Terriglobus albidus: one gene and its partner. The protein of the gene in region 1 interacts with the protein of each later gene in a pairwise test. Links are inferred from orthologs where the notes say so. Each region holds a gene or a part of one and is shown on either strand. Other genes may lie near its edges.

Region 1 (4,589 bases):
GCCGGACTTTCAGTTTGTGCCGATCCGCGGCAATATCGATACCCGCCTGCGCAAGCTGCGGGAAGGGCAGTGTGATGCGCTGGTCCTGGCTGCCGCCGGGCTCGACCGCCTGGGGCCGGAGAAGCTGAACATGCCGCCGGATTGGGTTCGTCAGCGTTTCGATCCAGAGGATATCTGTCCTTCTCCGGGGCAGGGGGCTCTGGCGATCGAGATCCGGTCGGGGGATGCTGCTGTGGGTGAGGCTGTCCGCCTGCTGCACTGCGAGACGACCGCCTGGTGTGTGGATGCGGAGCGTGCGGTGTTGGCGGCGCTGGGCGGAGGCTGCAGCGTGCCCATCGGAGCGCACTGTGCCGGAGAAGGGAAGTTCCGCCGTATGCTGGCCTGCGTCGTTGCCGAGGATGGCGATCGGATGGTGCAGATCTCGCGTACTCCCGAAGAGGAGGACACGCCGCAGAGCTTTGGCGAGTTTGTCGCCGGGGAGTTGGAACGCCGCGGAGCCAACGAACTTCTTCATCCAACGGTTTAAGGTTCACTCGTTTCGTGATGACTCATCGAGTCCTTGTCATCCGCGCTCTTCATCAGAGTTCCGAGCTGGCCGATGCGCTTCAGCAGGCTGGCTTGGAGCCTGTGATCGTGCCGGTGCTTGAGATTGCTCCGCCGCAGAGCTTTGCTGGACTGGAGGATGCCATTGCACGTCTTTCCACGTTCGATTGGCTGTTGTTTACCAGCGCTAATGCGGTTGAGGTCTTTCGCCAGCGCTTCCGCGGAGAGTTGCCGCCCACATTACGCCTGGCGGTGATTGGAAGTATTACGGCGCGGGCGGCGCAGAAAGCCGGCTTCGAGATCGCGCTGCAGCCTGAGAAGGCGACCGGCGAAGGTCTGGCCGAGGCGCTGCTGCCTCGTGCCCCCGGGGCACGTATGCTGCTGGTGCGTGCCGCGGTTGCGCGAGATGTTCTTCCCGCGACACTTGAGGAGGCCGGAGCGAAAGTGGAGATTGCGGAGGCCTACAGAACCGTAATCCCAGCCTCAGCTCCTGGCGTGTTGCGGGAGCTTTTCGCCGGCCCAGCTCCGCCCGCTGCCATTGCCTTTACCTCGTCTTCGTCGGTGCATCATCTGTTGCAGGTGTTGGAGGCGGGTGGCCTGCGGCTGCCTGAGTCGACCATCCTGGCGACCATCGGCCCCATTACCTCTGCTACGCTGCGTGATGCGGGCTACCTGCCGACTGTCGAAGCGAAGGAGGCCAATGTGATCTCGCTCGCGAAGGCGATTGCGTCTGCTCTGGAGCAGGTCGTATGAGCTGGCTGGTATGGGCGCTGCTCTCGGCTGTCTTCGCGGCGGCCACAGCCATCCTTGCCAAGATCGGTGTAGCGAACATTGACTCCAACCTGGCGACGGCGGTGCGTACTACCGTGATCTTCGTCTTCGCCTGGGGGATCGCGCTGAGCCTGGGGAAGCACGGCGAGCTGCGCCATATCAATACCCGGTCGTGGATCTTTCTTGCGTTATCCGGTCTGGCGACGGGGCTCTCCTGGCTGTGCTACTTCCGTGCTCTGCAGCTTGGACAGGCGTCTCGTGTGGCCCCGATCGACAAGCTGAGTGTGGCGTTGGTGATCGTCTTTGCGTGGATGTTTCTGGGAGAAGCGCTGACACCACTGAAGGTATTGGGTGGCTTGCTGATTACGGCAGGTGCAGTTATTCTGGCGTTCGCTTGAAACTGAAATTAGCTAAAGAAAAAGTTTCTATATTTCTTGTAATATATTGATTTTGTTAGTGTTGTTGTGGGGTTATCCGGCTTGACGGTATGGGTTTCGTTTTAGTGTGAGCTCCAGGTTTTGTCGCTGGAGTTGCAGAGCCTCTCGAGGGTGCATTCGGCGCAGCGGGGTTTGCGGGCGATGCAGACCTGGCGGCCGTGGTAGATGATCCGGTGCGAGTAGTTGATCCATTCGTCCTTGGGAAGGATCTTGATCAGGTCCCGTTCCACCTTCACGGCGTCCGTATGCTTGGTCAGTTCAAGCCGGCGTGAGATCCGAAGTACATGGGTATCCACCACCACTCCGACGGCGATACCGAACCATGAGCCGAGAACGACGTTGGCGGTCTTGCGTGCGACGCCGGGAAGCGTGATCAGCTCCTCCAGGGTCTGCGGGACCTTGTTCCCGAACTTCTCAACGACGGCTTTCGCGGCTCCCTGGATGTTCTTCGCCTTGGCGCGGAAGAAGCCGGTGGTGCGGATGATCTCCTCAATGGCGGGCAGGGGCGCCTCGGCCAGGGCCTTGGGGGTGGGGAAGGTGCGGAAGAGCTCTGGCGTGACCATGTTGACGCGGACGTCAGTGCACTGGGCGGAGAGGGCCGTCGCGACGACCAGCTCCCAGGCAGAGTTGTGGTGCAGCGCGCAGACCGCGTTGGGATACGCCTTGCGCAGGGCATCCAGGATGGCGGCGATCCGTTCCGGGGCAAGCGGATTGTGCGAGCCCTTTTTTGAGGGACTCTTTTTCGCGGCGACCTTTTTCAGGGCGGAAGGTTTTTTAGCAGGTGCAGTGGCTGGCTTGACGGACTTGGTGGCCATGGTCGTTTCCGAATCATAGCGCGGCTGGTTTTGTACCGGTTTTCCACTGGGAGGGGCAAAAATACTTTCGCTTTTTCTTTGCTTGTGCCGCCGCTTTGCTGCTAGACTCTGATTTCCTGCAGCAGGCAAGAGGGATGCGGGACCGACTGAGGAGACACGCAACGTGGCGGATGACCGTTTAAGGGCAGTAGAGCTGGCAATGGCCGGCATTGAGAAACAGTTTGGCAAGGGATCGATCATGCGCCTGGGCGCGCGTGAGGCCATCGTTCCGATCTCGGTGATTTCGACCGGGTCCATCTCTTTCGATGCGGCCCTTGGGGTGGGCGGCGTGCCCCGCGGCCGTGTGATCGAGATCTATGGTCCTGAGTCTTCGGGTAAGACCACCATCACCCTGCAGATCATCGCGGAGGCGCAGAAGGCCGGCGGCCTGGCGGCGTTTGTCGACGCCGAACATGCCCTGGATCCGATCTATGCCCGCAAGCTTGGCGTTGATGTCGACAACCTTCTGGTCAGCCAGCCGGACTACGGTGAACAGGCACTGGAGATCACGGAGGCTCTGGTTCGTACCGGCGCCATCGATGTGCTGGTTGTCGACTCAGTAGCAGCGCTGGTACCGAAGGCCGAACTCGATGGTGAGATGGGTGACTCGCACGTTGGTCTGCAGGCCCGCCTGATGTCGCAGGCGCTGCGTAAGCTGACCGGAACGGTTGCCAAGTCCCGCACCAGCCTGATCTTCATCAACCAGATCCGCGAGAAGATCGGAGTTATGTTCGGTAACCCCGAGACCACCACCGGTGGACGTGCGCTGAAGTTCTACTCTTCGGTTCGTATCGATATCCGCCGTATCGGCGCGGTGAAGGAAGGCGAGGTTGTCACCGGATCGCGCACCAAGGCCAAGGTGGTAAAGAACAAGGTTGCGGCTCCATTCCGCGAGGCTGAGTTCGACATCCTGTACGGCGAAGGTATCTCCCGCGAGGGCGATGTGCTCGATCTGGCTGTGGCCAACAACATCGTGGAGAAGAGCGGCGCCTGGTACAGCTACTCGGGCGAGCGCATCGGTCAGGGACGTGAGAATGTGCGCGGCTTCCTGAAAGAGAACAAGGACACCTTTGAGCGGATCAACAGTGAACTGCGCGCCAAGCTGAAGATCGGTGCCGCAGCAGCAGATATTCCAGCGGTGCCGGAGAACGGCGAGGCGGCGGCTCAGGAGGTCGTCCGCGGACGCAAGTAATTGGTCGTGTGTGCAACAACGCCGCCCGAAAGGGCGGCGTTGTTGCGTTAAAGCCTTGAGTCGCAATACACCGGGTGTCCCATGTCCCTTGGGGACATGGGACGTTCGAGCGGAGCTCGAATCGTTCTGTTACGACCGCTAGGGTGGGTATCTGTGGCTTCCTTGCCCACCCTAACGTTGTGAGCGTTCACCCCAGCGAACAACGTTCGCTGGGGACCCCGAAGGGTGGGGTACCCCGGTTAGTGAAATGGAGGGGTGAGCAGTCAACTCTATCTTGGCTCCGGGTGATGCAGGATCTGTTCCGCGATCTGCTGGATACGCTCGGTGCTGAGCCCTGTCATCTGTTCCTGTGCCAAAGGATGTGTCTGATCGAGCACGGTCAGGTGGGGGCGCCTTCCTACCGGTTGTGTGGCGACCAGTACTTCAAGGCCGAGCGTGCGGGGATAGTGATGCAGTTCGTTGGCAAGATAGCCCGGGAACGGTGGCTCGTCCTCTCGGCCGGGTGTCTTCCAGAGTTCATGGGTCCGGAAGAAGTTCTTCGGGCTCACTTCCACCCAGCAGCCGTAGGCAAAGTAGGGAGCTTCGATTCTGATCTCCGGAGCCGGGCCTGAGCGTGGGTCCAGAAGCTCCGGTGCGGGTTGGTTCTGCTGGTCCAGGATGGGCAGAACGATGCGTCCGCGAAGGAAGAACTGCCGTTCGTCGAGGATGCATTGCTCGGCTGAGATCTGGGCGCGGGTGGCTCGTTCCTCATCCGGGATGGCGATAAAGGCATCCGGCGCCTTGATGCTGTAG
Region 2 (6,121 bases), 510 kb from region 1 along the record:
GAAGCAGGTACGCGGTCACCGCATTTCGACGAGGCCGCAGCGCATGCCGTCATGCTGCAGCGTGAGTACACTATCCGGCTGGATCTCCACGCCGGCCAGGCTGAGACCCGCTTTCTGACCTGCGACCTTACGCACGAGTACGTCAGCATCAACGCCGACTATTCCAGCTAGTATTCCCTCTGTCCGCTCCTGGAAAACCGGGAGCGGGCCCTGATTTTCTCCTCTTCCGGCAAGAACTCCCAAAAGTTCGCACACCCGTGCGGTGATCGCACGGAAACGGTGACGCGCGTATGGGTAACGGTTTATCGTGGTAGGCGGCAGGCTGATATCCGCCCAAACTTCTACTTATAGGGGTGCCCCGTAATGTCCACGAAGCTCGATAACCCTCCGGCGACCGCCAACCCGGATTTCCTGGCTGAAGTCTCCGAGTGGATTGAAGCATTTGACGAGCTCGTCGTCGCCGAAGGCCACGAACCCGCCGCTGAGCTGCTGTCTGCGCTGAAACAGCGCGCTGCCGAAGCCGGCGTGGCCGCTACCGGCGAACTGACGACCCCATATCGCAACACCATCCATGCCCATGATGAGGTTCCTTATCCCGGCGATCGCAATCAGGAGCGCCGCGTCGAGGCCCTGATCCGCTGGAACGCCATGGCCATGGTGCACGGCCAGAACAAGAAGGATGCCGGCATCGGCGGTCATATTTCGACCTACTCGTCGCTGTGCACCCTGCTTGAAGTTGGTTATAACCACTTCTTCCGCGGCAAGTACGGCGACCAGCCCGGCGATTTCATCTACTTCCAGGGCCATGCCTCGCCCGGTGTCTACGCCCGCGCCTTCCTTGAAGGGCGCCTGAGTGAAGACCACCTGAAGAACTTCCGTCACGAGCTCCGTTCTAAGCCCGGCCTGTCGTCCTATCCCCACCCTTGGCTGATGCCGGAATTCTGGAACTTCCCCACCGTTTCCATGGGCATCGGCCCGCTGAATGCGATTTACCAGGCACGCTTCATGCGTTACCTGGAGAACCGAAATCTGATCCAGAAGACCGGCCGCAAGGTCTGGGCCTTCGTCGGCGACGGCGAGTCGGACGAAGTGGATACCCTGGGCGCGATCGGTCTTGCTTCGCGTGAGAAGCTCGACAACCTGATCTTCGTCGTCAACTGCAACCTGCAGCGCCTGGACGGTCCGGTCCGCGGCAACAAGCGCATTATCGACGAGTTGGAAGGCGTCTTCCGTGGCGCCGGCTGGAATGTCATCAAAGTGGTCTGGGGCGCGGACTGGGATGAGCTCTTTGCCCGTGACTACAAGGGCCTGTTGCTCAAACGCATGGAAGAGTGTGTCGACGGCGATTTCCAGACGTTCAAGGCCAAAGGCGGCGCCTACCTTCGTCAGCACTTCTTCGGTAAATATCCGGAGCTTCTGGAGATGGTCGCCGACAAGACGGACGAGCAGCTTGCTCGCCTGCACCGCGGCGGCCACGACCCCGCCAAGATCTTCAACGCCTACAAGCGTGCGACCGAATACACCGGCGGCCCGACCGTCATCCTGGCCAAGACTGTCAAAGGTTATGGCCTGGGAACGACGGAGGCTCGTAACGCCAGCCACCAGGAGAAGAAGCTTACCGACGAGGGGCTGGCGGCATTCGTCAAACGTTTCGACATTCCCGTGTCAGAGCAGACTGCTAAGGATGCCGGTCTCTATCACCCTGGACAGGATGCTCCCGAGATCCAGTACCTGCAGGCTCGCCGTAAAGAACTTGGCGGTTACCTGCCGGTTCGCGAAGTCCCCGCGTTGAACTTCAAGGCGCCGGGGCTCGACTTCTTCAAGGAGTGGATGGCCGGCAGCAAGGGCCGCGAAGTCTCCACCACCATGGGCTTCGTCTCCATGCTCCGCTCTCTGCTCAAGGAGCCGAACTTCGGCAAGTATGTTGTGCCGATCGTTCCTGACGAGGGCCGCACCTTCGGTCTTGAGTCTGTGATCAAGCAGGTCGGCATCTATGCCTGCGAAGGTCAGAAGTACACGCCGCACGATGCCGACATGCTTCTGAGCTATCGCGAAGAGAAGGATGGCCAGATCCTTGAGGAAGGCATCACCGAGGCAGGTTCAATGGCCAGCTTCACCGCTGCGGGAACTGCCTACTCCAACTACGGCATTCCTTCGATCCCGTTCTACATGTACTACTCGATGTTCGGCTTCCAGCGCGTCGGAGACATGGCCTGGGCATTTGCGGATTCTCGCGGAAAAGGCTTCCTGATGGGCGGGACAGCTGGACGCACCACCATGCTGGGCGAAGGCCTGCAGCACCAGGACGGCCACTCGCCTGTACTGGCAAGCACCGTTCCAACCTGCCTGAGCTACGATCCTGCCTTCCTCTTCGAAATGGCAGTCGTCATTCAGGATGGCCTGAAGCGGATGTACGAACAGGGTGAGAACGTCTTCTACTACATCACCATGTACAACGAGGACTACGTTCAGCCTGAGGCGCCGGCGAATCTGGACGTCAACGGTATTCTCAAGGGTCTGTACCTTTACAAGCCTGCTGCCGGTGAAGCGACGGTGCAGCTCTTCGGCTCGGGCACCATCCTGAACGAGGTGGTCAAGGCGCAGCAGATTCTGGCCGACGAGTACAAGATCCAGGCAAGCGTATGGTCCGTCCCCAGCTACACCGAGCTCCGCCGCGACGCACTTGCGATTGAGCGGTGGAATCGCCTGCACCCCGCAGAGCCGGAGAAGAAGCCGTATCTGCTGGAGGCTCTCGGCAACGCTCAGGGGCCGGTCATCGCGGCCTCGGACTACATGAAGGTCATGCCGGATGCTCTGGCTCCGTGGCTCGGCCAGCGTCTGGTCGCGCTCGGTACAGACGGCTTTGGCCGCTCTGACAACCGTGAGTACCTGCGTGCGCACTTCGAGATTGGCGCCAAGGATATCGTCGCAGCCGCGCTCTCCAAGCTGGTTCGCGACGGTAAGGTGAAAGCCAAAACCGCGCTCAAGGCGTTTGCAGACCTCGGCATCAACACCGAGAAGAAGGACGCTGCCCGCGCCTGAGATCCACTATCATCCGTAAAAGCCCGGCTGTCGCCGGGCTTTTGCTTGCCAAGCACAAGCACCATCTTGCTCTTTTGGCGGTGTGTGCTACCTTGCAGAGAAACAGGTCGAAATGTCTGCCGCTACTTTTGAAAACCCACTGATTCCTAATCAGCGTCTCAAGCAGCTCTACAACGCCATGCGCGATCTGCGCTCCGGCAGCAAACGTACACGCGGTCTTGAGGCCGGTATCGCGGCTACAGCGAACCACCTGCGGCCGCAGGACACGATCGCCGCCTCCGCCGCCCTGGCGCCGGCTGTCGGCATCGTGCAACAAAGCAGCGGCAATCTTTTGCCCAGCACGCTGGACGCTGCGCAACAGTTCGCTGCTGTACATGGCGCTGCCTTTGCGAACATGCACTTCACTCCTGGCTTTGTGGCTGTGCTCTATCTGGATAGTGCACTCCCTGCCGGATGTGAAAGGTTCATTGAAATGACTGCGAAGCGCGAGTTACCCGTGCTGTATCTCCAGCTTCCAGGACATACTCCTCATCCCTCCGCCGCGAAACATAAGATCCCGGTCATTCCTGTCGATGTACACGATGCTGTCGCGTGTTATCGCGTGGCACAGGAGGCGTTTACGCGGGCTCGTACGCTGCATCTACCCACGTGGATCAGCTTCCAGCAGATTGGTAAAGAAGATTCTCTCGATGCAATGCGCGGGTATCTTAAGGCCAAGGGCCTGCTGGCGCGTTCCTGAGCAAAGGTAAACTGAAAGCAGCATGCGCCGCTTCCCTACAGCACTCTCCCTCGCTTTCGGTTTCGTCTTTTTATATTCCGCCAGTGCGCAGCAGAACGATTCGGCGCAGCAGAACCTTCCTGCGCAACAACCCGGTTATAACCAGCAACAGCAGACCAATCCCCCGGCTCTGCCTCCTTACAATCCGGACCAGAAGCAGCCTCCGACCCTGCCGAAGCCGCAACCCGTACCTCCTCCAGTCGTTGCACCGCAGCCGACAGAGCAACATCCATTCACGGCGCGCAACCAGTACGGGCCGCCAGCAACGATCCGCAAAATAGACTTCCTGGGGTCTGTCTATATACCCGTCGATAGCTGGATCTATCCAGCCATGCTGCGTCTGCATGCCTACGGATATCTCAACACGGCTTTCATCAGCATGCGGCCCTGGACCCGGCGTAGCGCCATCAATATGCTGGTGGACTCAGAGCAGGACATTCGCGCCAGCGATAATGAAGAAGCGAAGGCTATTCTTGATTCGCTGCTTCATGAGTTCGATGCGGAACTAGCCGCGAACTTTGATGGCATTGGCGCAGTGAACGGACTTTATTCGGCGTACACCCGCCTCGGTTATATCTCCGGACCTGTGCTCCGCGATAGTTTTCACCTGGGGCAGACTGTCAGCAATGACTATGGGCGCCCGTATCAGAACGGCTTCAATAACATCACTGGGTTCTCTACCGTCAATGAGATCGGACGGCTCTCATTGTCAGTTCGTGGAGAGTACCAGCATGCGCCTTCGGCCGATGGATACAGTTACGCACTTGCGCAACAACTGGCGGCAGTCGACAGAATTTCTTACGACGGGTTCAATCGCCCCCAAAGCACGATTCCTGAAGGTCCTATTGCAGCAACGAATACGTTTCGGATCCAGGAAGCAAATCTCTCATTTCACCTTGCCAAGCACGAGTTCTCACTCGGAAAGTCCGATGCCTGGAATGGTCCTGGCGTGGGAGGTGCCTTCTCCTGGACCAACAATGCCGAGAATATTTATTCGTTCCGCATCAACCGAGTCGAACCCATGTACATTCCGTTCATCCGTAATGTCCTGGGACCTGTTCGCTATGACATCTTTGTCGGCAGCCTGAAGGGACACACGTATCCGAATTCTCCGTGGGTACATTCCACTACGTTTAGCTTCGCACCTACGAAGAACTTCCAGTTTGGATTTTCCCGTACCGCGATCTGGGGCGGTAAGGGGCATACGCCGATCACCTTCCACACGTTCCTGAAGAGCTTCTTCCACTTCCAGGATACGAATGGGTCTGAAAAATTCTCCCGCTCCGACCCGGGAGCTCGTTTCAGTATGTTTACGGCGTCGTGGCGCCTTCCCATTCCGAAGCACCTTGTGACCTTCTATCTCGATTCCATGGTGCACGACGATGTCACGCCAATAAGCGCTCCGCATCGTGCCTCGTTTCGTCCGGGGCTCTATCTGGCGCAGCTTCCCTATCTTCCGAAGCTCGACCTCCGCCTCGAAGGCGTCAACACCGATCCTCCGGTCGTTAACAGCGGGAACGGCGAGTTTATGTACTACGAAGTTGTTCAGCGCCAGGGTTACACCAACAAAGGCTTCATCATGGGAGACTCAATCGGCCGCGAAGCCAAAGGAGGCCAGGCATGGCTTACCTGGCACTTCTCCGGCAACGAATGGTTACAACTGCAGTACCTGAACAAGAAAACCGCTAAGGACTTTGTCCCCGGCGGCACTACGCAGAACCAGTTCTCCGTCAACCTCGTCAAGCGCTTTGCCAAAGAAGTGGAACTCAATGCGACCTTGCAGCACGAGATCTGGAAGGCACCCATCTACAAGCAAGGCCAGCAGAACAATACACTCGTCCAGTTTCAGCTCACCTGGTACCCGCGCCTGCGTCAGGGACTGGGCATGCACTAAACAACCAGCGATTAGAGCATTTTCCCTGTAGGTGTAGAGTGAGTCTTCCGCATCTATAAGTGTTTTCCGCAATGAAAACGCAGCTGTACTCCTCTATACCCAGCAACAGGGAACATGCTTTAAACAGAAAAGGCTCGCTCACTTGAAGTGCGCAGGCCTTTTCTTCGTTTTTATGCTAGATCGAAGCTGCGGACTTCTCTGCCTCGACACAGCTTTTGAAATACGTCAACGAGAGTCCAAGCCCTTCATGCAGCATTACCTTCGGTTCCCATCCCAGCAATGTTCGTGCCTTGGTGATGTCGGGACGGCGCTGCTTGGGATCGTCCTGAGGAAGAGGCTGGAAGCTGATATCACTCTTCGAGCCTGTGATTGCCAACACCTCTTTGGCGCACTCCAGAATCGTCCAC

Evidence for each region.
Region 2: the proteins of nth (region 1) and aceE interact in binary tests that used the Escherichia coli proteins (3 or more experiments, as listed by UniProt). The link is inferred for Terriglobus albidus from one-to-one orthologs.

Annotation. Positions count from the first base shown.
Region 1 is NZ_CP042806.1:4,763,277-4,767,865, reverse strand. Bases 691-3,667 are described here. They hold nth (endonuclease III), read right to left. Parts: upstream 2,567-3,667; coding sequence 1,814-2,566; downstream 691-1,813. Other genes in these bases: recA (recombinase RecA), read left to right, coding at 2,730-3,667; FTW19_RS19060 (EamA family transporter), read left to right, coding at 1,293-1,712; FTW19_RS19065 (uroporphyrinogen-III synthase), read left to right, coding at 691-1,296. In the rest of the region: hemC (hydroxymethylbilane synthase), read left to right, coding at 1-526; more of FTW19_RS19065, read left to right, coding at 544-690; more of recA, read left to right, coding at 3,668-3,797; FTW19_RS19045 (DUF2199 domain-containing protein), read right to left, coding at 4,067-4,589. UniProt on the Escherichia coli protein: DNA repair enzyme that has both DNA N-glycosylase activity and AP-lyase activity. The DNA N-glycosylase activity releases various damaged pyrimidines from DNA by cleaving the N-glycosidic bond, leaving an AP (apurinic/apyrimidinic) site.
Region 2 is NZ_CP042806.1:4,256,432-4,262,552, forward strand. The notes cover bases 1-3,242. They hold aceE (pyruvate dehydrogenase (acetyl-transferring), homodimeric type), read left to right. Parts: upstream 1-363; coding sequence 364-3,042; downstream 3,043-3,242. Other genes in these bases: argJ (bifunctional glutamate N-acetyltransferase/amino-acid acetyltransferase ArgJ), read left to right, coding at 1-171; FTW19_RS16915 (hypothetical protein), read left to right, coding at 3,155-3,242. Outside these bases: more of FTW19_RS16915, read left to right, coding at 3,243-3,781; FTW19_RS16920 (capsule assembly Wzi family protein), read left to right, coding at 3,804-5,714; FTW19_RS16925 (UDP-glucuronic acid decarboxylase family protein), read right to left, coding at 5,890-6,121. UniProt on the Escherichia coli protein: Component of the pyruvate dehydrogenase (PDH) complex, that catalyzes the overall conversion of pyruvate to acetyl-CoA and CO(2).